DNA from 2 places in the Serratia sp. TSA_130.1 genome. Region 1 is predicted to be linked to the other one. Evidence: predicted binding sites of a transcription regulator. Region 1 holds the regulator's gene; the other holds the start of a gene.
What was found. Region 1 encodes LexA, which represses DNA repair genes until DNA is damaged. Its sites were predicted from a motif close to TNCTGTATGTACATACAGNA; they were not measured.

Region 1 (11,150 bases):
TACGCGCCGGCCAGCCTGCCGAGCGGCCTCGGCACCGAAGCGGCCGGCGTGGTGGTCAAGGTCGGCGCCGGGGTCAGCGCGATCAAACCGGGCGACCGGGTGGTGTATGCGCAGTCGTCGCTCGGCGCCTACAGCGAGATCCACAACGTGCCGGAAGAGAAAGTGGCGCTGCTGCCGCACAACCTGAGCTTTGAGCAAGGCGCCGCTTCTTTCCTGAAAGGGCTGACGGTGCACTATCTGCTGCGCCAGACCCACGAAGTGCAGCCGGGTGAAGTATTTTTGTTCCATGCAGCCGCCGGCGGCGTCGGGCTGATCGCCTGTCAGTGGGCCAAAGCGCTGGGCGCGCGCCTGATCGGCAGCGTCGGCTCCGACGAGAAGGCGGCGCTGGCGAAGCAGGCCGGCGCCTGGGCCACCATCAACTACCATAAAGAGGATATCGCCCAGCGGGTGGCCGAGCTGACGCACGGCGAGAAGGTCGGCGTGGTGTACGATTCGGTGGGGCAAAGCACCTGGCAGGCCTCGCTCAACAGCCTGAAGCGGCGCGGCCTGATGGTCAGCTTCGGCAACGCGTCCGGCCCGGTGACCGGCGTCGATCTGGCGCTGCTGAATCAGAAGGGCTCGCTGTACGTCACCCGCCCTTCCCTCAACGGCTACATCACCAACCGCGCCGAGCTGCAGTACGCCAGCAACGAGCTGTTCTCGCTGATCGGCAGCGGCGCCATTCGGGTGGAGGTGAGAGACGAGCAGAAATTCGCGCTGGCCGACGCCCAGCGTGCGCACCAGGTGCTGGAAAGCCGCAGCACCAGCGGTTCCAGCCTGCTGATCCCCTGATCGCGGCCAAAGAAAAGGGCTCCTTGCGGAGCCCTTTCTGTTACTGCGTTTTGTAGGGGTAGAGCAGAGTCCGCCAGAGACAGGGGTTGCTTTAGCAACACGAATTTTAGGTGTCTCTCACGGTGATGAAATCGGTCGCATCACTGCATCGACCCACATCCTAACAGCCCCGTCCGGCAAAAAACACGCTTTATGTGCCACATCGCCGGGGAAAACTGCCAAGCTGTGATCGCTGCCGCATTCGCGGTGCGGGAAATTGTGCAAGTTTCAGTGTGACTGTCTGATTATTCAGCAAAAAATCAGTAACGCCGGATCTGGGGTTTCTGCATTGAACGGTAAATCCATACCCCAACCACCGCCAAAATCAGCCACGGCAGCAGCTTAATGACCACTGCGAACAGCCCGCCCAACAGCATGAATGCCGCCGCCGCCAACAGCGCTGCGAAGATCCCCAGCAGCGAGATGCCGGTCACCATCAGCATCACCACAAAACCAATGAGAAAGAAGATTTCCAACATGATTGCTCCTTTGCAATACAACGTATCTGCAGAGTGGATTACAAGAAGCGTGCCAGAACGGCGGATGGGCTAACCTATTGAAAACCGAAGGCAGGCATCCGGTAACGCACCGAACGCCTGGTGAAAAACACTAACTATTGGTCAAATTTTTTGTGGATTACGCCATTTCGACGCGCGGCTGACGCACCAGCGCCAGCGCCTGCTCCACCACCCGCGCATCGGCGCCCGGCTTGTGGGCGTTCTCGCTCAGATGGCGACGCCACTGGCGCGCGCCCGGCACGCCCTGGAACAGACCGAGAATATGGCGAGTAATGTGGCCAAGATAGGTGCCGTTAGACAGCTCGCGCTCGATATACGGATACAGCGCTTCGACGATCGCCACGCTGTCCGGCACCGCGGTCTGCGCGCCGAACAGTTCGCTGTCGACCCGCGCCAGGATACCCGGATTCTGATACGCCTCGCGCCCCATCATCACGCCGTCCAAGTGCTGCAGGTGCTGCCGCGCCTCTTCCAGCGTTTTCACCCCGCCGTTAATGGCGATGGTCAACGCCGGGAAATCCCGCTTCAACTGATAGACGCGCGGATAGTCCAGCGGCGGCACTTCGCGGTTTTCTTTCGGGCTGAGGCCGGAGAGCCAGGCCTTGCGCGCGTGGATGGTGAACATGTCGCACTCGCCGCGCCCGGCGACGGTCTCGATAAAGTCACACAGGAAGGCGTAGCTGTCCTGATCGTCGATGCCGATGCGGGTCTTCACCGTCACCGGGATCGACACCACGTCGCGCATCGCCTTGATGCAGTCGGCGACCAGCGTCGCCTGCCCCATCAAACAGGCACCGAACATGCCGTTTTGCACGCGATCGGACGGGCAGCCGACGTTGAGGTTAATCTCGTCGTAACCGCGCTGCTCCGCCAGTTTGGCGCAGTGCGCCAACGCGGCCGGATCGCTGCCGCCCAGCTGCAGCGCCACCGGATGCTCTTCTTCGCTGTAGGCCAGATAGTCGCCCTTGCCGTGGATGATAGCGCCGGTAGTCACCATCTCGGTGTACAGCAGCGTTTCCTTGGTCAGCAGGCGGTGGAAGTAACGGCAATGACGATCGGTCCAGTCGAGCATCGGCGCGATGGAGAAACGATTGGCGGCGTAGGTTGGGGCGTGGTTGTCTTTCGTCATGCTGAGTTACTGGCTACCTGAGTCTGTCTGGGTTCAACGAACGGCGCGCGGCCGCAAACGGCTATTATAACGACAATCGGCGCCGTTGGGAAAACCCGCTTGCCGCCGGCAAAAATAAGCGGAGACAAGGCGAATAAACCCGCTCGTTCAGGTGTTATCTCATTACGGGCGCGCACGGCGCCTCTGCCTTGAGGACATAACCATGAACAGCTTCATTAAACGCCTGCTGGCATCGGCCATTGCCGGCTGCCTGCTGTTGTCCGGCGCGGCGCTGGCGATGGGCGGCGACGGCAGCGGCCAAACCCCGCCAACCTGTCCGAAAGGCCAGGTCTACGACAGCAAAACTCAGACCTGCATGGTAGATAAAAGCGGCAAGGTCGACGACGCCGACCGCACTAACTACGCCTATGCACTGGCGAAAAGCGGCCGTTATCAGGAAGCGCTCGATATGCTCAATACGTTGAAAAATCCCAACACCGCCGTTGCGCTGAACTATCGTGGCTACGCCACGCGCAAGCTTGGCCGCACCGATGAAGGGATCGGCTATTATTTAAAATCAGTAGCCCTCGATCCGAAATACCCCAAAGTGCGCGAGTACCTGGGGGAAGCCTATATGCTGAAAGGCCGGCCCGATCTGGCTCGCCAACAGCTGCAGGTGATCCAGTCGCTGTGCGGCACCGGGTGCGAGGAGTACCGCGATTTGGCGGCGGCCATCGACCGCCACCCGGAATCTTGATCCGACGCGCCTGCGGAGGTGACTATCAGCGGCGATGCGATACGCGATGAACTCGGCCACTATCTCTCCCGCCTGTGGCGCTATGCGCTGGTGCTCTCGCACCGGCGGGATGTCGCCGACGATCTGGTGCAGGCTACCTGCCTGCGTGCGCTGGAGCGCGCCGCGCAATTCACCCCCGGTTCACACCTGGATCGCTGGCTGTTTTCCATCTTGCACTCTATTTGGCTCAATGAAATTCGCGCCCAACATCTTCGCCAGGGGCAAGGCTGCATGGCGGCGGAAGAGCTGGGCGATGCGGACAACGGCGAACAGCCGGTCTGGCTCCATGAAGTGATGCGGCGCGTCAGCCGGCTGCCGACGGCCCAGCGCAACGCGCTGTTTCTGGTGTATGTCGAAGGGCTGTCTTACCGGGAAGCCGCAAAAGTGCTGGCGGTGCCGATCGGCACCGTCATGAGCCGTTTGGCGACCGCACGTCTGGCATTGGCCGATGACCGCCCGTTGGCAAACGCCGGCCCGCACCGCAAAGAGCGCCATCCCGCCCCCTTGCCTCCTGCTCGTCGATAACGCCCTATTCCAACGAGCGGATAACCCGGCATGGCTGCCCCAGAGGGGGTTATTGAGCTTTGCCCAAATAAACTAGAGGTAGCAACGCTTTAGAATCGATTACCTTTTACCATTGTAAATACTCTGATACTATGTTTTTATTAACGTCATAAGGAAATATAAGGATGTTCCTAAAAAAAGGAAAATCGTGGAAACCGCATATTTATTCTCTTATGATATCTGCTATTTACCAACATAAAATATATGATTACTGAAAAAGTAAAAATAAGGAAATTACAATAATCATGTTTAAAATAAAGATATCAATACTACATTGTCCATTGAAATAATAATTATCGAGCATACCATAATTTACTAGCCCTCAGGTATAAATACCGCCAAACCAAGGAGACCTTAATAATGAAGCTTACTTCATAACGAAGTTTAACCAAGGTGTTCAGGGCAATATTTTTAGTTTTCTAAATTAAAAAGTGAAAATAACTAAATACCATAATCATTCAAAAAGGTAATTATGAAAAAATTAGAATCATTACAGTACGCTAGAGCGATAGCAGCTATGCTTGTCGTCATAGACCATACTGTAACGCAATTCTCGCTCTATCAGTCTACAGGCATTGACTTTATTGATACAATGCTTAAGAAAACAGTTAATATGGGTAACATTGGCGTATATGTTTTCTTTGCTATCAGTGGCTATATAATGTCCTATACGACAAAAAACAAAACCTTTGATGTTTCATATGCTAAAGTTTTCATACAAAAAAGAGTAAAGAGGATATATCCTTTATATTGGGTATATCTTTCAGTATTTCTTGCATTATGGGGTTTAGGCCTGGCAATGCGCTCCCATCACTATAGTGTCTCACAAATATTATTTTCATATCTTCTCATACCATATGGAATAACGGAAGATAAAATAACACCACCAGTTTTGACACAAGCATGGACATTAAGATATGAAATGCTATTTTATATAACATTTGCATTTTTCATAATGTTAGGAACAAGCAAGAAATTAATGCCGATTTTATTACTTGTATTTTTTTCAGCATTAGTAATGCTTTCACACCTTAATATATTCCCTGCGGCAGAATTGAATTTATTTTTCTCAAATTGGTTACTTTTACTTTTCGTACTGGGGATATTACTAGAGAAAAACCAACATGTTATAACAAAAGTTCTGGCAGGAGTGAATAATCATACCCTGTGGATAATTACAACCATATTGATACTAATAGCGACCTACATTGACAAACCTGTAATCCTAGACTACCTATTAAGCGTATTGATACTGATTTTTATCTTACCGATTAATCAAGATAGTAAAACCCTCTTAAAGATTGGTGATGCATCATATACTATATACTTGAGTCACTCATTCATAGTGTTAGCTTACGGAATGGTATCTAAAAGCACTTCCAATATATGGATATGCCTAATTTCCGGCTTTATCACAATACTTGCATCTGCCATTTTAGGTATATTGCTGTATGAAAAAATAGAAAAAAGAATACATCGTTAATTGGAACATAAATAATTAATGGCCACTTAATAAAAGTGGCTATCAAAATTATAAAAAAACGTCTCATCAAATAAAAAACCATGAAACTCAATAAAATATATAGCATCAAGGATAGCGCAAAGCAGTAAAATCTAATAAGATTACTATTAAATCACTCATCATTACACGATTTAAAATAATATTGTTACAGACAATATTATTTTTGCCATGTGCCCCCTTCCCCCCATAATCCCCCCTTTATAGACCTTACGATACATCCCGATCAGTTCTTCATCGCGGCTGTTGTACTCCAGGCCGCTTAACAGCTTCTCTCTTTCCGTCATCACACAGGGCTCCTGCTCATCACGCGGGTGAAAGGCGTTATACCGCTCTCGTCCCCCGCTCTCCAGCGCTAAAAACGGCAACGTTGATTTGCCGCCCGACGGCGGGGAAAAGTTGTGACGCATCTCTCTTTTAGCGCGATCGGCGCGCCTTTCCCTGCGCTATCATCAGGGGAAAAGGGGGCAACTCTCGGCGATTCGCCGTAATCATGGTAAAATCGGCTTTTTTACGTACCGGGATATTTGCGATGAACTCAACCACCCAGGAAAAGCTGCTGGCGCAGGCTGAACGCCTCTGCCAGCAACGCAATGTGCGATTGACGCCGCAACGGCTGGAAGTGCTGCGTCTGATGACTCAGCAACCCGGTGCAATCAGCGCATATGACCTGCTCGATCTGCTGCGCGTCGCCGAACCGCAGGCCAAGCCGCCGACGGTATACCGCGCGCTGGATTTTCTGCTGGAGCAAGGGTTTATCCATAGAGTGGAATCGGCCAACAGCTACGTGCTGTGCCACCATTTCGAACAGCCGATGCATACGTCCGCGCTGTTTATCTGCGACCGCTGCGGCCAGGTGACCGAACGCACCACCGAAGGCGTGGAGGAAACGCTGCAGAAGCTGGCACAGGAAGCCGGATTTGCACTGCGGCACAGCGTGGTGGAAGCGCACGGTCTGTGCGCCGGTTGCGTTGAAGTTGAAGCTTGTGACAGCAAGCATGACTGCGCCGAACACGATCACAGCATCGCCATCAAGAAGAAGTAAGACGAAGTCAGGTACTTCCCTGTACCTGCGGCCGGGGCGCCAGAGGATGGAGCGACGCCGGCCTGCGCTGTTGCCGGCCGCCGTCAGTGGCGGCCCTGCGTGTTACCAGCGGTGTTTGGTGTGATCTTCCCAGGCCTTCACCTCTTTTTCGGCCGCCTCTTTCTGGTAACCGTAGCGCTCCTGAATTTTGCCGACCAGCTGTTCGCGTTTCCCTTCGATGACCGTCAGATCGTCATCGGTCAGCTTGCCCCATTTCTCTTTCACTTTGCCTTTCAGCTGCTTCCAGTTACCGTCGGCTTGATCTTTATTCATAGTCTCTCCGTTAACCTGTGGTGAATCAGTGATCCCTGTTGCCGGTCGGGGTTAACCAGAAATTTTTCTGGCCGATGCTTCCTTCACCTTAAGAAGCACCGCTCCCCTTCATTTACCAGCCACATGATTCATTCTAGTTAAACATGGAAATAAAAAAGCCAAAACACAGAATAAAAAACCATTAACAAACAAAATAAAAACAAAAAACGCTAACAAACAACGAACTAACGCGAACAGATCAAGGCTGAAAACATGTAAGCAAACATGACCAAAATCATAAGAAAAACTAACCATTAACCCAACAAAACGTCCGGTTTAATGTGCAGTAAACCAGCTGCCGCGCACCTGGTGACGGTGCCAAATCCAGCCCAATGCCACGCCACGCAACGTCAGAAACACCGCCAGCGCCAGCCAGAGCCCGTGATTGCCAAGCAGCGGCACACTGAACAGCGTCAGACCGTACCCTGCCGCGGCCACCGCCATGCTGTTACGCATCTCAGCGCCGCGCGTGGCGCCGATAAACATGCCATCCAGCAAATAGCACCACACCCCGACCAGCGGCAAAATGACCTGCCACGGTAAATAGTGGGCGGCCAACGCGCGCAGCTCCGGTAGGGAGGTCAACGCCGCCACGATCTGCTGGCCGGTAACGGCATACGCCAGGCCGAAGGCCAACGCGACCAGCCCCGCCTGCCTGCAGGCCGCGTGCCACACCTTACGCAGTTGGCTGCCGTCCCGGGCGCCGTAGGCGTGGCCGGAATGGGCCTCCACCGCATAAGCGAAGCCGTCGAGCGCATAGGCGGTAAACGTCAGCAGGTTCATCAACACCGCGTTAACCGCCACCACATCGCTCCCCAGGCGAGCGCCGAAAATGGTCAGCGACGCAAAGCACAGCTGCAGCAGCAATGAACGCAACATGATGTCGCGATTGAGCGCCAGCAGGCGACGCAGATCGCCACGCCAGGCCTGACGCAACATCGCCAGGGTAATACCACGCAGACGCATCACCCGCCACGCCAGCCACAGGCCGAGCAATAGCGTGGCATATTCGGCGATGGCGGTGGCCGCCGCCGCCCCTCGCACGTTCCAACCCAGGCCCATCACCAGCCAAATATCCAGCACGATGTTCAGCAGGTTGCCGACGATCAGCAGGATCACCGGCGCACGCACGTACTGCACGCCGAGCAGCCAGCCCAGCAGCACCAGGTTGGCCAGCGCCGCTGGCGCGCTCAACCAGCGGATCTCAAGAAAACGCCGCGCCTGCTCCAGCACCGCGCCATCGCCGCCGACGATCCGCAGCGCCAGTTCGATCAGCGGGTAGCGCAACAGGACGATCGCCCCCCCGGCCAACAACGCCAGCAGCAGCGGTTGCATAAAGGCGCGCGCCAGCGCCTGCGGGTTCTTCGCTCCCAGCGCCTGCGCCGCGAGGCCGGTGGTGCTCATGCGCAGGAACAGCAGCAGCATGAACAGGAAGCTGGTCGCCACCGCGCCGATCGCCACGCCTCCCAAATAGATCGGGCTGTCGAGGTGGCCGATCACCGCGGTGTCCACCAGCCCGAGCAGCGGCACGGTGATATTGGAGAAAATCATCGGCAGGGCGAGGCGCCACAGGGCTTTATCGGTGTCGCTGGTGAAGGCGGAAATCAGGCGCATGATGGGATGTTCCTGTGACAGAGTGACGAAGGGCGAAGTCAGAAACAAAAACGCCCCAAAACAGGGGCGATTGATACAGGGAGCGGCGGTAATGGCGCGGCGATTAAATCCAGTCGCCGTTGCGGATCACGCCGACCGCCAGCCCTTCGATCGTGAAATTCTGCTGGCGCAGATCGACCACGATCGGTTGGAATTCGTTGTTCTCCGGCAGCAGTTCAACCACGTTGCCGTGCTTTTTCAAGCGTTTGACCGTCACTTCGTCTTCGATGCGCGCGACCACGACCTGGCCGTTGCGCACGTCTTGTGTTTTGTGCACCGCCAGCAGATCGCCGTCCAGAATGCCGATGTCGCGCATCGACATGCCGTTCACCCGCAACAGGAAATCGGCGCTCGGTTTGAACAGGGATGGATCCACCTGGTAGTGCCCTTCGATGTGCTGCTGCGCCAGCAGCGGCTCGCCGGCGGCGACGCGGCCGATCAGCGGCAGCCCTTCTTCTTCTTCCATCAGCAGGCGGATACCGCGCGACGCGCCGGAGACGATTTCGATCACGCCTTTGCGTGCCAGCGCCTTCAGGTGCTCTTCGGCGGCGTTAGGCGAACGGAACCCCAGACGCATCGCGATCTCGGCACGCGTCGGCGGCATGCCCGTTTGCGAAATATGATCGCGAATCAGATCGTAGACCTCTTGCTGTCTGGTAGTTAGTGCTTTCATTCCGCCCCCTGTTTGTTTATACAGTCTTGCTGTGAGTATATACAGGTAAGCGCGGATTGGGAACCGAAGAATAAATAAAAATCAGTCAGTAGGCGCTTTGCATCAGCCAAAATGCTGCCACAAGACCGTGCCCCAAACGAACAGCGCGAGTACGATCGCCAGCGACACCGCCGCCGATCCCATGTCCTTGGCCCGCCCGGACAGCTCATGGTGTTCGCTGCCGATGCGATCCACCACCGCCTCGATCGCGCTGTTCAGGATCTCGACGATCATCACCAGCGCCACCGATCCGATCAATAAAATGCGCGCTATCGCACCCACGTCCAGCCAGACAGCCAGTATGATAGCCAGGAGGGTCACCACCAGTTCCTGGCGGAACGCCGCCTCGTGTTGCCAGGCGGCGGAAAGCCCTTTATAAGAATAGCCGGCGGCCTTGATGATGCGGGTCAATCCGGTTGCTTGGTTTGCCATGTTTTCGTGCCTTTCTCAGAGGTCGGTCATAATAAAAAGAGTCTAGAACAGTCCGCGCTGACGGCTCTCGGTTTTCGAACACCACAGATCTGCTACCCGGTTTCTGGTATGCTTGCGGCGCATTGCTAACAAGAGGCTTCACGTTGTTATGTCAGGTTGGCGTAAAATTTATTATAAAATATTGAATTTACCACTTAAATTGTTGGTAAGAAGTAAGGTCATCCCTTCAGATCCGGTTACCGAGCTAGGGTTGGATCCCTCACGGCCGATTTTGTATGTTTTACCTTACAATTCCAAGGCGGATTTGCTGACGCTGCGCACCCAGTGCCTGGCGCAGGATCTGCCCGATCCGCTCAACGCGCTGGAGATCGACGGCACTGTGCTGCCGAGCTACGTGTTCATTCACGACGGCCCGCGCGTGTTCCGCTACTACACCCCGAAAGAAGAGTCGGTAAAGCTGTTCCACGACTACCTGGATCTGCATCGCAGCAATCCGGATCTCGACATTCAGATGCTGCCGGTTTCGGTCATGTTCGGCCGCTCGCCGGGCCGCGAAGGCCACGGCACGCCGCACCTGCGTCTGTTGAACGGCGTGCAAAAATTCTTCGCCGTGCTGTGGCTCGGCCGCGACAGCTTCGTGCGCTTCTCCAACACCGTTTCGCTGCGCCGCATGGCCACCGAACACGGCACGGATAAAACCATCGCGCAGAAACTGGCGCGCGTGGCGCGCATGCACTTCTCGCGTCAACGCCTGGCCGCTGTAGGCCCAAGCCTGCCGGCCCGTCAGGATCTGTTCAACAAGCTGTTGGCGTCCAAAGCGATCGAAAAAGCGGTCGAGGACGAAGCGCGCAGCAAGAAGATCTCGCACGAGAAGGCCCAGCAGAACGCCATCGCGTTGATGGAAGAGATCGCCGCCGACTTCTCCTACGAAACCGTGCGTCTGTCCGATCGCGTGCTGAGCTGGACCTGGAACCGGCTGTATCAGGGCATCAACGTCACCAACGCCGAGCGCGTGCGCCAGCTGGCGCAGGACGGCCACGAGATCGTCTACGTGCCCTGCCACCGCAGCCACATGGACTATCTGCTGCTGTCCTACGTGCTGTATCACCAGGGCCTGGTGCCGCCGCACATCGCCGCGGGCATCAACCTCAACTTCTGGCCGGCCGGCCCGATCTTCCGTCGCCTGGGCGCGTTCTTCATCCGCCGCACCTTCAAGGGCAACAAGCTTTACTCGACGGTGTTCCGCGAATACCTCGGCGAGCTGTTCACCCGCGGTTACTCGGTGGAATACTTCGTGGAAGGCGGCCGCTCCCGCACCGGGCGTCTGCTGGAACCGAAAACCGGCACCCTGTCGATGACCATCCAGGCGATGCTGCGCGGCGGCGCCCGTCCGATCACGCTGGTGCCGATCTACATCGGCTACGAGCATGTGATGGAAGTGGGCACCTACGCCAAAGAGCTGCGCGGCGCCACCAAGGAAAAAGAGAGCCTGTTGCAGATGCTGCGCGGCCTGCGCAAACTGCGCAATCTGGGCCAGGGTTACGTCAACTTCGGCGAACCGCTGCCGTTGACCGCTTACCTC
Region 2 (11,150 bases), on a different contig from region 1:
GATCCTGGTGATCGCCATGCTGATCGCCCCCGGCATCATCGCCTTTATGCTGTGCCGCCGCTTCGATCGCATGCTGATGGTGGCGACGGTGGTGTCGGTGTTCTCTTGCGTGCTCGGCACGCTGATCAGTTTCCACATCGACGGCGCAACCGGGCCCTGCATCGTCATTGTACAGGCCGTGCTGTTCGTTATCGCCTTACTGTACGGTAAACTGCGTCCGTTACAGCGTAACCAAACCGCCCTGGGCGACAGTTAAACGCCCTCCTCTGATGCGGCGGCGCTCTCCGCCGCATCCTGTTTCCTCTGCCCCCTTATCCGTTGTCATCAAGTTGCAACCGGTATTGCGCTTAAATTAATCAATAGGGTATATACTGTGAGCTGGCGGGATGCTGAAAAAATCGCCGCCTTTGACGCCGGCTGTGCGCCGCGTCGTGTTTTCACCACGGGAAAGACGCTAACCTAATGAATTATCAGGCAGCACAGAGGGGGAAATACCATGTGGCAAGCCGTTAGCCGTCTGTTAAGTGAACATCTTGGCAGCGCAGAGATACGCGAAAGGATTGAACTGCCCGGGGGCGACATTCACCCGGCGTGGCGCGTGAGTTACGGTGACAACGAGGTGTTCGTGAAATGCGACGCCCGTGAACAACTGCCGATATTCACCGCCGAGGCCGATCAGCTGGCGCTGCTGGCGCGCAGCAAAAGCGTGCGGGTGCCGGAAGTGTACGGCGTCGGCAGCGATCGCGACTACAGCTTCCTGCTGCTGGAGTATCAGCAGTTGAAACCCCTCGACGCCCATGGCGCCTACTGCCTGGGGCAACAACTGGCGCATCTGCACCAGTGGAGCGAGCAACCGCAGTTCGGTCTCGACTTCGACAGCGATCTGACCACCACCCCGCAACCCAACGCCTGGCAACGCCGCTGGTCGGAATTCTTCGCCGAGCAGCGCATCGGCTGGCAGCTGCAGCTGGCGGCGGAAAAAGGCATGACCTTCGGCGACATCGACGACATCGTCGATCGGGTGTATCTGCGCTTGCAGCACCACCAGCCGCAGCCTTCCCTGCTGCACGGCAACCTGTGGCCGGGCAACTGCGCGATGACCGCCAACGGGCCGATACTGTTCGATCCGGCCAGCTACTGGGGCGACAGAGAGTGCGATTTGGCGATGCTGCCGCTGTATCCGGAGCTGCCGCCGCAGATCTACGACGGCTATCAGAGCGTGTGGCCGCTGGGGGCCGGATTTATCGAACGCCAGCCGCTGTATCAGCTGTACTACCTGCTCAACCGCAGCAATCTGTTCGGCGGCCAGCATTTGGTGGCTGCCCAACGCGCGGTGGAGGCGCTGTTGCAGCCCGAAGCGTCATAACGTTCCGGGGCGCCGAGCGGCGCCCCGTTCATGGTTCAGGCCGCGCCGGCCAACTGCCCCAACAGGCGGATCACGAACCAGGCGATCACCGCAATCACGATCGGCAGGATGTACAGCGGGAAGTACTGCAGGAAGATGGTGTGGTGCGGCAGCGTAATGCGCTCCTCAAGCTGTTGGCGCGTGTGCCCTTCGCTGCCCTTGGCCTGCTCCAGGATCATCTGGTCTTCCAACCCTTCGCGGATGAACTTGACCTGACGCGACATGCGCGCGCCGGAAGCCTGCAGCGCCAGCCCGACGAAGATCAGAATATAGATGATGATGAACATCAGATTGGCGCCGCTGAACAGGCTTTTATCCACGTCGGGCACCGGTGAGTTGTACCAGAAAAGGTTCAGGAACGGCGTGTTGAAACGCACCATGTCCACCATCACGTGGACGAAATCCAGCATCACCGCGTTGATGCCCTTGGTTTTTTCACTGTGCTGATAGATAAAACCCAGCACGGAAATCAGCGTCGACAGCAACGCCGGGATAAAAACCACCCATCCGAGAATGCGTTTCAAAATGGCGAGACGCCCGGCCTGTTGATACGTCATGTGTTCCCCTTGTTAGCGACGTAACCGAATCGGCTAAGTCTACCTGCTGTTGGCGAAACTCGCCCACCGTTTTCTTCACTCCCGCTGTGCTACAAGCTTAGCCGAATTAGTCGAAATCAAAAACTTAACCGCGCCGGCACACTATCATTGAAGAGATAACGTTATCCATTCGGGCAGAGGCCGCCATGATTCGACTGATTATCTTATTGCTGGGCGCGCAGGCGCTGCACGGTCAGCGCCGTCTGTTGGTGCTGTTCGGTTGGCTGTGGATAGCCGCAGGGGCGCTGATGCTGTTCGACATCCTGCAGGATGGCCGGTCGGTGCTGGCGCTGGATGCCCTGGCGGTCATCCTGGCGCTGGAGGGGTTGGTGGCGGTATCCGCCGCGCTGGTGATCGGCTCTTCGGCCAGCAGGCCGGTGCTGCTGAAAGGATTGGGTTTTGTCTTTATGGCCTTTTTAATGCTGGACGTGCCCGCAGACGATAACATCGTCGCCACCGTGGTGTTTGGCAGCGCGCTGCTGCTTGACGGCGCCGTGCGCATCGCCTCCTCCACGGTGATTCAACACAGTCGATGGAAAGGCGTGGCGCTGGCGGGCAGCGGCGAGATCCTGCTTTCGTTGATGATTTTTGTCGGCTGGCCGGCGCCGCATCGGATGACGGTGCCCTTTTGCCTCGGCGTGATGATGGTGCTTTCCGGTTGGGCCTTATTGCGTATCGCCCGGAGACTGACAAGCTTCTCTCTGAATCAGCACCCCGCGCGGCAGCCACCGCACCCGGAGGATGAGACTGCGCCGCTCACGGTGTATGTCTGGACACCGATTGGTGCGGCTAAAGATCCGCGCCGGCGTTACATCGTCGACCGATACATCGCGGCGGTCGACGGCGGCGGCAATATCTCCACCGGTCACGCCGCCCTGGCGCTCGCGCCGGATGTGTATATCAGTCACTACCCGCTCAACGACATCAGCCATTCCGTTCAGGATTTCCGCCAGTTGTTGCATGCCGGCGAACAGAACAACGTCGACGGGCGTTTCCTGCCCGACCTGGCGGGCGAGATCGCCGCCTGGTGCCCCCCGGACAAGAAAATTCAATTCTACCGCTATAACCCGGCGGCGCTGCGCGCATTCTGGCTGCGTTATCGGCAGGACGCCACCTACAATCTGACCCGGCGCAACTGCTCCACCACGGTCATCGGCGCGCTCGACAGCGCGTTGGAAGGCGTGCTGGGCGATAAACATCTGTGGCGCCGCTTTCTGTTGCTGGTGCTCGATCCCAACCTGTGGATGCTGGCGGTACTGCGCAGCCGCGGCGAAAGCATGACCTGGACGCCGGGTTTGGTGCTGGACTACGCACGCATGTTGCAACAGGTCACCGAGCGTCAACACCAGCGCTGGTGGCTGAAATTGCGCGAGGTGTGGAATATCCTGCGTTTTGGCAAAAGCCAAACGCGCAGGCAAAGGTTTTAGTCTCGTCACCGGCGATGATAAAGTGTCGGGCACATTCACCCGCGCCGGCAGGAGTTAACCGTTAATGGCTTATTCGCAACGCATTGAAACCGCAATTTTTGATATGGACGGCTTGTTGATCGACTCGGAACCGCTGTGGCTGCAGGCTGAGTTGGATATCTTCGGCGCGCTGGGTTTGGATCTGTCCGACCGTCACAAGCTGCCGGACACGCTGGGGCTGCGCATCGATCTGGTGGTGAAAATGTGGTATCAGGCGATGCCGTGGCAAGGGGTTTCGCTTGATGAGGTGTCGGCGCGGATTATCGAGCGCGCCATCGAGCTGGTGCACGAGACGCGTCCGCTGCTGCCGGGCGTTCAGCAGGCGCTGGAGCTGTGTCGCAGCCAGGGGCTGAACATCGGTCTCGCCTCCGCCTCGCCGCTGCACATGCAACGGCAGGTGCTGAAGATGTTCGAGCTTGAGGATTACTTCGATCAGCTGGTTTCCGCCGAATACCTGCCGTACAGCAAGCCGCACCCGGAGGTCTACCTGATCGCCGCCGAACGCCTGGGCAGCGATCCGCTGCGCTGCATCACGCTGGAAGACTCGTTTAACGGCATGATCGCCACCAAGGCCGCACGCATGCGTTCCATCGTGATCCCGGCAGCCGAATACCGTCACGATCCGCGCTGGACGCTGGCGGACCACAAGCTGGACACCCTGGAACAGCTCACCCCCGCCCACTTTGCCTGACCTGCGGCGCCGGCCATCGGCGCCCTGGGTTTGCCGCTCTGCGTCATAAAAGGGATCCGCACCGCAAAATAAACGAAACACCGTTTCATTTTATTGAATTGGCATGACGTTCTCATTATGCTGCATGGCAGGGAAAGCGACGGCCCGCGGCGCGTTGTCACTGCCACGCAGCGCGGTTCAAGGCCGCCGCTTCCTCCCGCCACACGCCGAGCAACCGTCTTTTTTCTCACCGCCATACGCCCCCCATCGCCCGCTTTTTGTTCTCGCGCGTCAAAATCGATGCTTTGTTACCCATTGCCGTAACAAGCCGTTGTAAAACAGGGGAAAATAAACAATTGGTTACAGGGTAACTGCTTCCACTACTGGGAATTTTCCCATATACTGGATAAATTAACAGTTTACCAGTCGGAATCGCAACAGCATGACTGCGGAAGGACACCTTATATTCTCTGTCGCTTGCGCGATCTTCGCCAAGAAGGCGGAAGTGACGCCAGAGCTGGCTACCGGCGACTGGTGGCACATCATACCCGCCGCGCTGCTGACCTCACTGCTGCCGGACATAGATCACCCCAAGTCGGTGCTGGGCCAGCGTCTGCGCTGGATCGCCATTCCCATCGCCCGCGCCTTCGGCCACCGCGGTTTCACCCACAGCCTGCTGGCGATCGCCGGCGGCATGGCGCTGTTTCAGCTTGATGTGCCGCGCAGTTGGCCGATCCCGGCCGACGCGCTGCACGCCATGATCATCGGTTACTTCAGCCATCTGCTGGCCGACATGCTCACGCCCGCCGGCGTACCGCTGCTGTGGCCATGCCGCTGGCGTTTTCGCCTGCCGCTGCTCAACTCGCAAAAAGGCAACCAGCTGGAGCGGGTGCTGTGTCTGTGCCTGGTGGCGTTTGCCATCTGCTGGCAAGGTGATTTCACCCTGCCGGTGCAATCCTATGTCGAGCAAATCAGAAATATCAGACTCTGATCACAAAAAAACGCTTAACCCATCACCTTGAAGTATATAAAACGAACAAAAACACACAAAAAGCTATATCAAATTCCATTTGGATATAAGTGGGCCACTCGGCAAACTGTTACGATATTTACATCGCGACATACGTGATGCGTTGTCGTTTTTATAAGAAAGATTATTGGAGACATTGGGGATGAATCTTCCGCTCGTGATTAACGTGCTGGTGTTTGTCGCGCTCCTTTTGCTGCTGGCGCAAACCCGCCACAAGCAATGGAGCCTGGCGAAAAAAGTGCTGGTCGGCCTGGTGGTCGGCGTGGTGTTCGGTCTGGGCCTGCAGCTGGTGTACGGCTCCGACAACCCGGTACTGAAAGAATCCATCAGCTGGTTCAACATCGTCGGCAACGGCTATGTGCAGCTGCTGCAAATGATCGTCATGCCGCTGGTGTTCGCCTCGATCCTGAGCGCGGTGGCCAAGCTGCATAACGCCTCTTCTCTGGGCAAAATCAGCGTACTGACTATCGGCACGCTGCTGTTCACCACGCTGATCTCCGCGCTGGTGGGCGTGCTGGTCACCAACCTGTTCGGCCTGACCGCCGAAGGCCTGGTGCAGGGCGCGCAGGAAAGCGCGCGCCTGACGGCGATCCAGACCAACTACGTGGGCAAACTGGCCGACCTGACCGTGCCGCAGATGGTGCTGTCGTTCATCCCGAAAAACCCGTTCGCCGATCTGACCGGCGCCAGCCCGACGTCGATCATCAGCGTGGTGATTTTCGCCACCTTCCTCGGCGTGGCGTCGCTGCAGCTGCTGAAAGACGACAAGCCGAAAGGCGAGCGCGTGTTGGTGGCTATCGACACCCTGCAGGCCTGGGTGATGAAGCTGGTGCGTCTGGTCATGAAGCTGACGCCGTATGGCGTGCTGGCGCTGATGACCAAAGTGGTCGCCGGTTCCAACATTCACGACATCGTCAAGCTCGGCAGCTTCGTGGTGGCCTCCTACATCGGCCTGGCCATCATGTTCGTGGTACATGCCATCCTGCTGGCCTTCACCGGCGTGAACCCGATGAAGTTCTTCCGCAAGGTGTGGCCGGTGATCACCTTCGCCTTCACCAGCCGCTCCAGCGCCGCCAGCATTCCATTGAACGTGGAAGCGCAGACCCGTCGTCTGGGCGTGCCGGAATCCATCGCCAGCTTCTCGGCGTCGTTCGGCGCCACCATTGGCCAGAATGGCTGTGCGGGCCTCTACCCGGCGATGCTGGCGGTGATGGTTGCGCCGACCGTCGGCATCAACCCGCTGGATCCGGTGTGGATCGCCACCCTGGTCGGCATCGTCACCATCAGCTCCGCCGGTGTGGCGGGCGTGGGCGGCGGCGCCACCTTCGCCGCGCTGATCGTGCTGCCGGCGATGGGCCTGCCGGTGACGCTGGTCGCGCTGCTGATCTCGGTCGAACCGTTGATCGACATGGGCCGCACCGCGCTGAATGTCAACGGCTCGATGGCGGCAGGCACCATCACCAGCCAGCTGATGAAGCAAACCGACAAAGCCGTGATGGACAGCGAAGACGAAGTCGAACTGGCTCACCGCTAACGCCGTCTCAGAACAAAAAAACCGGGGATTATCCCCGGTTTTTTTATGCCCCGCTTTCGGTCGTTACGGCCGCTCGCCGTTCGCCAGCCGCCGGTTGATATCGGCGATCACATCCGGTAATTGCGCCAGCGTGTCTATCACATAATGCGCGCCCGCCGCGTACAGCTTATCGGCGGCCGCCGTGCGGCGCTGCGCTATTTCCCCCGCCGCCATTTGACGGTACTCCGACCAGGTAGCGCCGAACTCGTTGCCGGACAGCGCCAGCCCGACGCTCCACATCCCGGCGTTCAGCCCTTCGGCAATGCCCGGCACCGCGTCATCCACCTTCACGCAGTGCGCCACCGCATCGATGCCCAGCACGATGACGTTCTGCAACGCCATCCACGGCCCCGGCCGCCCGCCGGCCGCGAGATCGTCAGTGGCGACCCAGTAATCCGGCGCGTAACCGCGCTGCGCGGCGGCCGGCGCCAGCACCTCCATCACCGCGCGCGGATAACCGGAGCAGGAGCCGATTTTAATGCCCTGTTCGCGCAGCCCGGCAATCACCTGCGGCACGCCCTCAATGGGATCGGCGAAGTCGATCACTTTGGCGATTTGCAGCGGCATAAACGCCTGATACAGCGCGTCGATGTCTTGATGGCTCATCGAGCGGCCCAGCTTCTGTCGCCAACGCGCGTCGACCGCCGGCAGTTTGCCCAGCGCCTCGATGTGCTGCCATTTGCCGAGGCCCATCGGAATGCGCGCTTCCGCCAGGCTAATATCGATATCGAAGGTGTGTTTGAACGCCTCGACGAAAATCTGCGTCGGCGCAAAGGAGCCAAAGTCCACCGTGGTGCCGGCCCAGTCGAGGATCACTGCGTTGATCTGTTTCATGGTCAATCCTTATTGATTCCAGTACATCGCCTGCCCGACGGCCGCCAGCAAACGTTCGATATCCTGCGGATAAATTTCCCCGATGTTGCCGATGCGGAAGCAGTCGCTCTGCGACACTTTGCCGGGATAAATCACGAAACCTTGCTGCTTCAGGCGCTGATAAAACTCGGCGAAGCGGTAAGTGTCGGCCTTCGGCGAATAGAACGCGGTGATGATCGGCGAATGCAACGCATCGTCCAGCAGGGTTTCAAAGCCCAGCTCGCGCATGCCCGCCACCAGCCGACGCTGATTAGTCTGATAGCGGTGGTGGCGCGCGGCAATGCCGCCCTCTTGTTCCAGCTCTTTCAGCGCCTGCGCGAAGGCCAGCACGGTGTGGGTCGGCGACGTAAAGCGCCATTTGCCGGCCTGATCCTCCATACAACGCCACTGGGCATACAGATCCAGCGACAGCGAGCGTGAGCGGCCGGCGCATTTCTCCAGCTCGCTGCGGCGGGCGATGACAAAAGCGAAGCCCGGCACGCCTTGAATGCATTTGTTGGCGGAGCTGATCAGAAAATCGATGCCCAGCGCGTCCACATCCAACGGAATGCCGCCGAAGCTGCTCATGGCGTCGACGATAAAGGTCTTGCCGTTGCGCGCCGCCAGACCGGCAACCTTCTGCAGCGGGTTGAGCATGCCGGTGGTGGTTTCACAGTGCACCATGGCGATATGGCTGATGCGCGCATCGCTTTTCAGCACCGCCTCCATCGCCGTCACATCCGGTTCATTCACCTCACCGCAGTCGAAAGCGTGGTGGTCGATATCCATCAGCCGCGCCATTTCGATCATCCGCGCCCCGTAGGCGCCGTTATTGACGATCAGCAGCTTGTCCTGCGGGCCGATGACCGTGCCCAGCACGCCCTCTACCGCGAAGCTGCCGCTGCCTTGCAGCAGCACCGAGGTATAACCGGCGGACGGCGTCGCCAGCGCCACCAACCGTTGGCGAATGCGCTGCACCACGCCGAGGTTGTAATCTTCATCCCAGGTGCAGCTGTCATACAGCATCGCCTCTTTCACCGTTTTCGACGTGGTCAACGGGCCGGGGGTCAACAGCAGGTAGTTACGATCGGACATGTTATTCACCTATTGGTCTATACCAGATTGTGCGCATTGTGGCGGCAAATTCCTGCCTCGGTCAAACGACAAAGCGCGGTGAAACAAAAAATTCATCTGGCTATGTATAATAAGCGCGTGCCGGAATGTCGGGCCGATGCCATAGCGAGACGAAATGAAAGAACATCAGGGCGATATGCCTCACTACCTGCAGATCAAGGATCAGCTTCAGGCGCGCATCACCCGCGGCGCGCTACAGGCCGGCGATAAGCTGCCTTCGGAGCGCGAGCTGTGCGCCATCTTCTCCACCACCCGCGTCACCATTCGCGAAAGCCTGGCGCAATTGGAAGCCACCGGCGCCATCTACCGCGCCGATCGCCGCGGCTGGTTCGTCACGCCGGAACGGCTGTGGCTGGATCCGACGCAGAACACCAACTTCCACCGTCTCTGTCAGGAGCAAGGGCGCACGCCGCGCACCGCACTGCTGTCCGGCGAAAAAACCACGGTGCCGCTCGACGTGATGCAGCCGCTGGCGCTCGAACCGTTCGATCAGGTGTATCTGCTGCGCCGCGTGCGGTATGCCGACGGCCGCGCCATCTGCTATTGCGAGAACCACTGCCTGCCGCAGCGGGTGCCGGCACTGCTCAGTCACGATCTCAACGGCAGCCTGACCGAGGTTTATCAACAGCATTACGATTTGATTTACAGCAACATGCACCTGTCGTTCTACCCGACCGCCCTGCCTTATCGCGCCGCCAACGCGCTCGGCGCCATGGTCGGCCTGCCCGCGTTGCTGCTGCGCCGGTTGAATTACGATCAGCACGGCCGCATTCTCGATTTCGATATCGAATACTGGCGCCACGACAGCCTGCGCATCGAAGTCGATACGCTTTAACCCCCTGCATGCCGGGGCTGCGCCTGCCGCTCCGCCTTTCTCTCCCACGCCTAATCCCCGTCTCCGGCAACTATATTTTGCCGCTTTCATTTGTTTGTCATATTTGCCGATTAGCTTGGCCGCATATCTGGTGTATACCAGTTTCGCATAAACCCGCACAGTGAGGCTGAAGCTATGAAATTCTCTCGTCTGGTCGTGATGACCGCCATCGCACTCGGCGCCGCGCCGGCCTGGGCCGCCGACGCGGTGGTGACCGTCTACTCCGCCGATGGTCTGCACGACGGCGATCACAGCTGGTATCAAACCCAGTTCGACGCCTTCACCAAGGCGACCGGCGTCAAGGTGCAGTACGTCGAAGGCGGCTCCGGCGCCATCGTGGAACGCCTGTCGAAGGAGCGCAGCAACCCGCAGGCCGACGTGCTGGTGACGCTGCCGCCGTTCATCCAGCGCGCCGCCGCGGAAAAACTGCTGCAGGATTTCACCCCGCAGGATGCGGCGCAGATCGCCGACGCCCAGCCGCAGTTCGTGCCGCTGGTGAATAACTACCTGAGCTTCATCTATAACGCCAAACTGCTGCCGCAGGCGCCCGCCAGCTATCAACAACTGCTGGACGCGCAATTCCGCAATAAGCTGCAGTACTCCACGCCGGGTCAGGCGGGTGACGGCACCGCGGTGATGCTGCAGGCGTTTCACAGCTTCGGCAGCAAAGATGCCGGTTTCGACTACCTCGGCAAGCTGCAAAACAACAACGTCGGCCCTTCGGCCTCCACCGGCAAGCTGACCGCGCTGGTCAATAAAGGCGAGTTGCTGGTGGCCAACGGCGATCTGCAGATGAATCTGGCGCAGATGCGCAGCAACCCGAACGTGAAGGTGTTCTGGCCAGCCGGGCCGGACGGCAAACGCAGCACGCTGGTGCTGCCTTACTACATCGGCCTGGTGCAAGGCGCGCCGCAAAGCGCCAACGGCAAAAAACTGATCGACTTCCTGCTGAGCAAAGAAGCGCAGAGCAGCGTCAGCGCCATTTCCTACGGTATGCCGGTGCGCAAGGACGTCACCCCGACCGACGATAACTTCAGGCAGTCGCAGGCGGCGCTGAAAGGCGTGGACATCTGGGCGCCGGACTGGGACCAGGTGGTGAGCAGCCTGTCCGCCGATATCTCCCGCTGGCGCCAGGTGACCGAATGACGCTGACGATGCCTTCTACCCTCTCTTCCCGCGCCGAGGCGCGGGATAGCAGCCTCGACATCGCCGGGCCGTCGGGCATTCAGCTCAACCGCGTCAGCGTGTCGTATCGCGGCACCGAGGTGCTGAAACCCCTCACGCTCACCATCGCCCCCGGCGAAGTGCTGGCGCTGATCGGCCCCTCCGGCTCGGGCAAAACCACCGTGCTGCGGGCGATCGCCGGATTCGTGCAGCCCTCCGCCGGACGCATCGCCATCGGTGACATCGATGTCACCGACGTGCCGCCCTATGAGCGCGGCCTGGGCATGGTGGTACAGAACTACGCGCTGTTTCCGCATATGCGCGTCGAGGACAATGTGGCGTTCGGCCTGCGCGCGCAAGGCAAGCCGCGCGGCCTGACCGCCGAG

Region 2: the regulator LexA is predicted to act here: its motif matches at 4,538-4,557, upstream of ACUTQY_RS17300 (metal-dependent hydrolase).

Annotation. Positions count from the first base shown of each region.
Region 1 is NZ_JBQZFS010000010.1:28,761-39,910, forward strand. Features, by position in the region: gene ACUTQY_RS23590 (quinone oxidoreductase) at 1-831, shown strand, start outside; gene pspG (envelope stress response protein PspG) at 1,131-1,349, opposite strand; gene dusA (tRNA dihydrouridine(20/20a) synthase DusA) at 1,507-2,517, opposite strand; gene ACUTQY_RS23605 (tetratricopeptide repeat protein) at 2,720-3,253, shown strand; gene ACUTQY_RS23610 (RNA polymerase sigma factor) at 3,272-3,817, shown strand; gene ACUTQY_RS23615 (acyltransferase family protein) at 4,329-5,339, shown strand; gene ACUTQY_RS23620 (hypothetical protein) at 5,510-5,785, opposite strand; gene zur (zinc uptake transcriptional repressor Zur) at 5,908-6,420, shown strand; gene ACUTQY_RS23630 (CsbD family protein) at 6,523-6,732, opposite strand; gene dinF (MATE family efflux transporter DinF) at 7,048-8,385, opposite strand; gene lexA (transcriptional repressor LexA) at 8,489-9,097, opposite strand; gene ACUTQY_RS23645 (diacylglycerol kinase) at 9,200-9,568, opposite strand; gene plsB (glycerol-3-phosphate 1-O-acyltransferase PlsB) at 9,717-11,150, shown strand, end outside.
Region 2 is NZ_JBQZFS010000004.1:344,404-355,553, forward strand. Features, by position in the region: gene ACUTQY_RS17275 (metal ABC transporter permease) at 1-256, shown strand, start outside; gene ACUTQY_RS17280 (fructosamine kinase family protein) at 497-1,366, shown strand; gene ACUTQY_RS17285 (YniB family protein) at 1,402-1,962, opposite strand; gene ACUTQY_RS17290 (HdeD family acid-resistance protein) at 2,148-3,428, shown strand; gene hxpB (hexitol phosphatase HxpB) at 3,493-4,158, shown strand; gene ACUTQY_RS17300 (metal-dependent hydrolase) at 4,580-5,128, shown strand; gene ACUTQY_RS17305 (L-cystine transporter) at 5,310-6,701, shown strand; gene phnX (phosphonoacetaldehyde hydrolase) at 6,765-7,574, opposite strand; gene phnW (2-aminoethylphosphonate--pyruvate transaminase) at 7,584-8,687, opposite strand; gene phnR (phosphonate utilization transcriptional regulator PhnR) at 8,842-9,561, shown strand; gene ACUTQY_RS17325 (2-aminoethylphosphonate ABC transporter substrate-binding protein) at 9,736-10,746, shown strand; gene phnT (2-aminoethylphosphonate ABC transport system ATP-binding subunit PhnT) at 10,755-11,150, shown strand, end outside.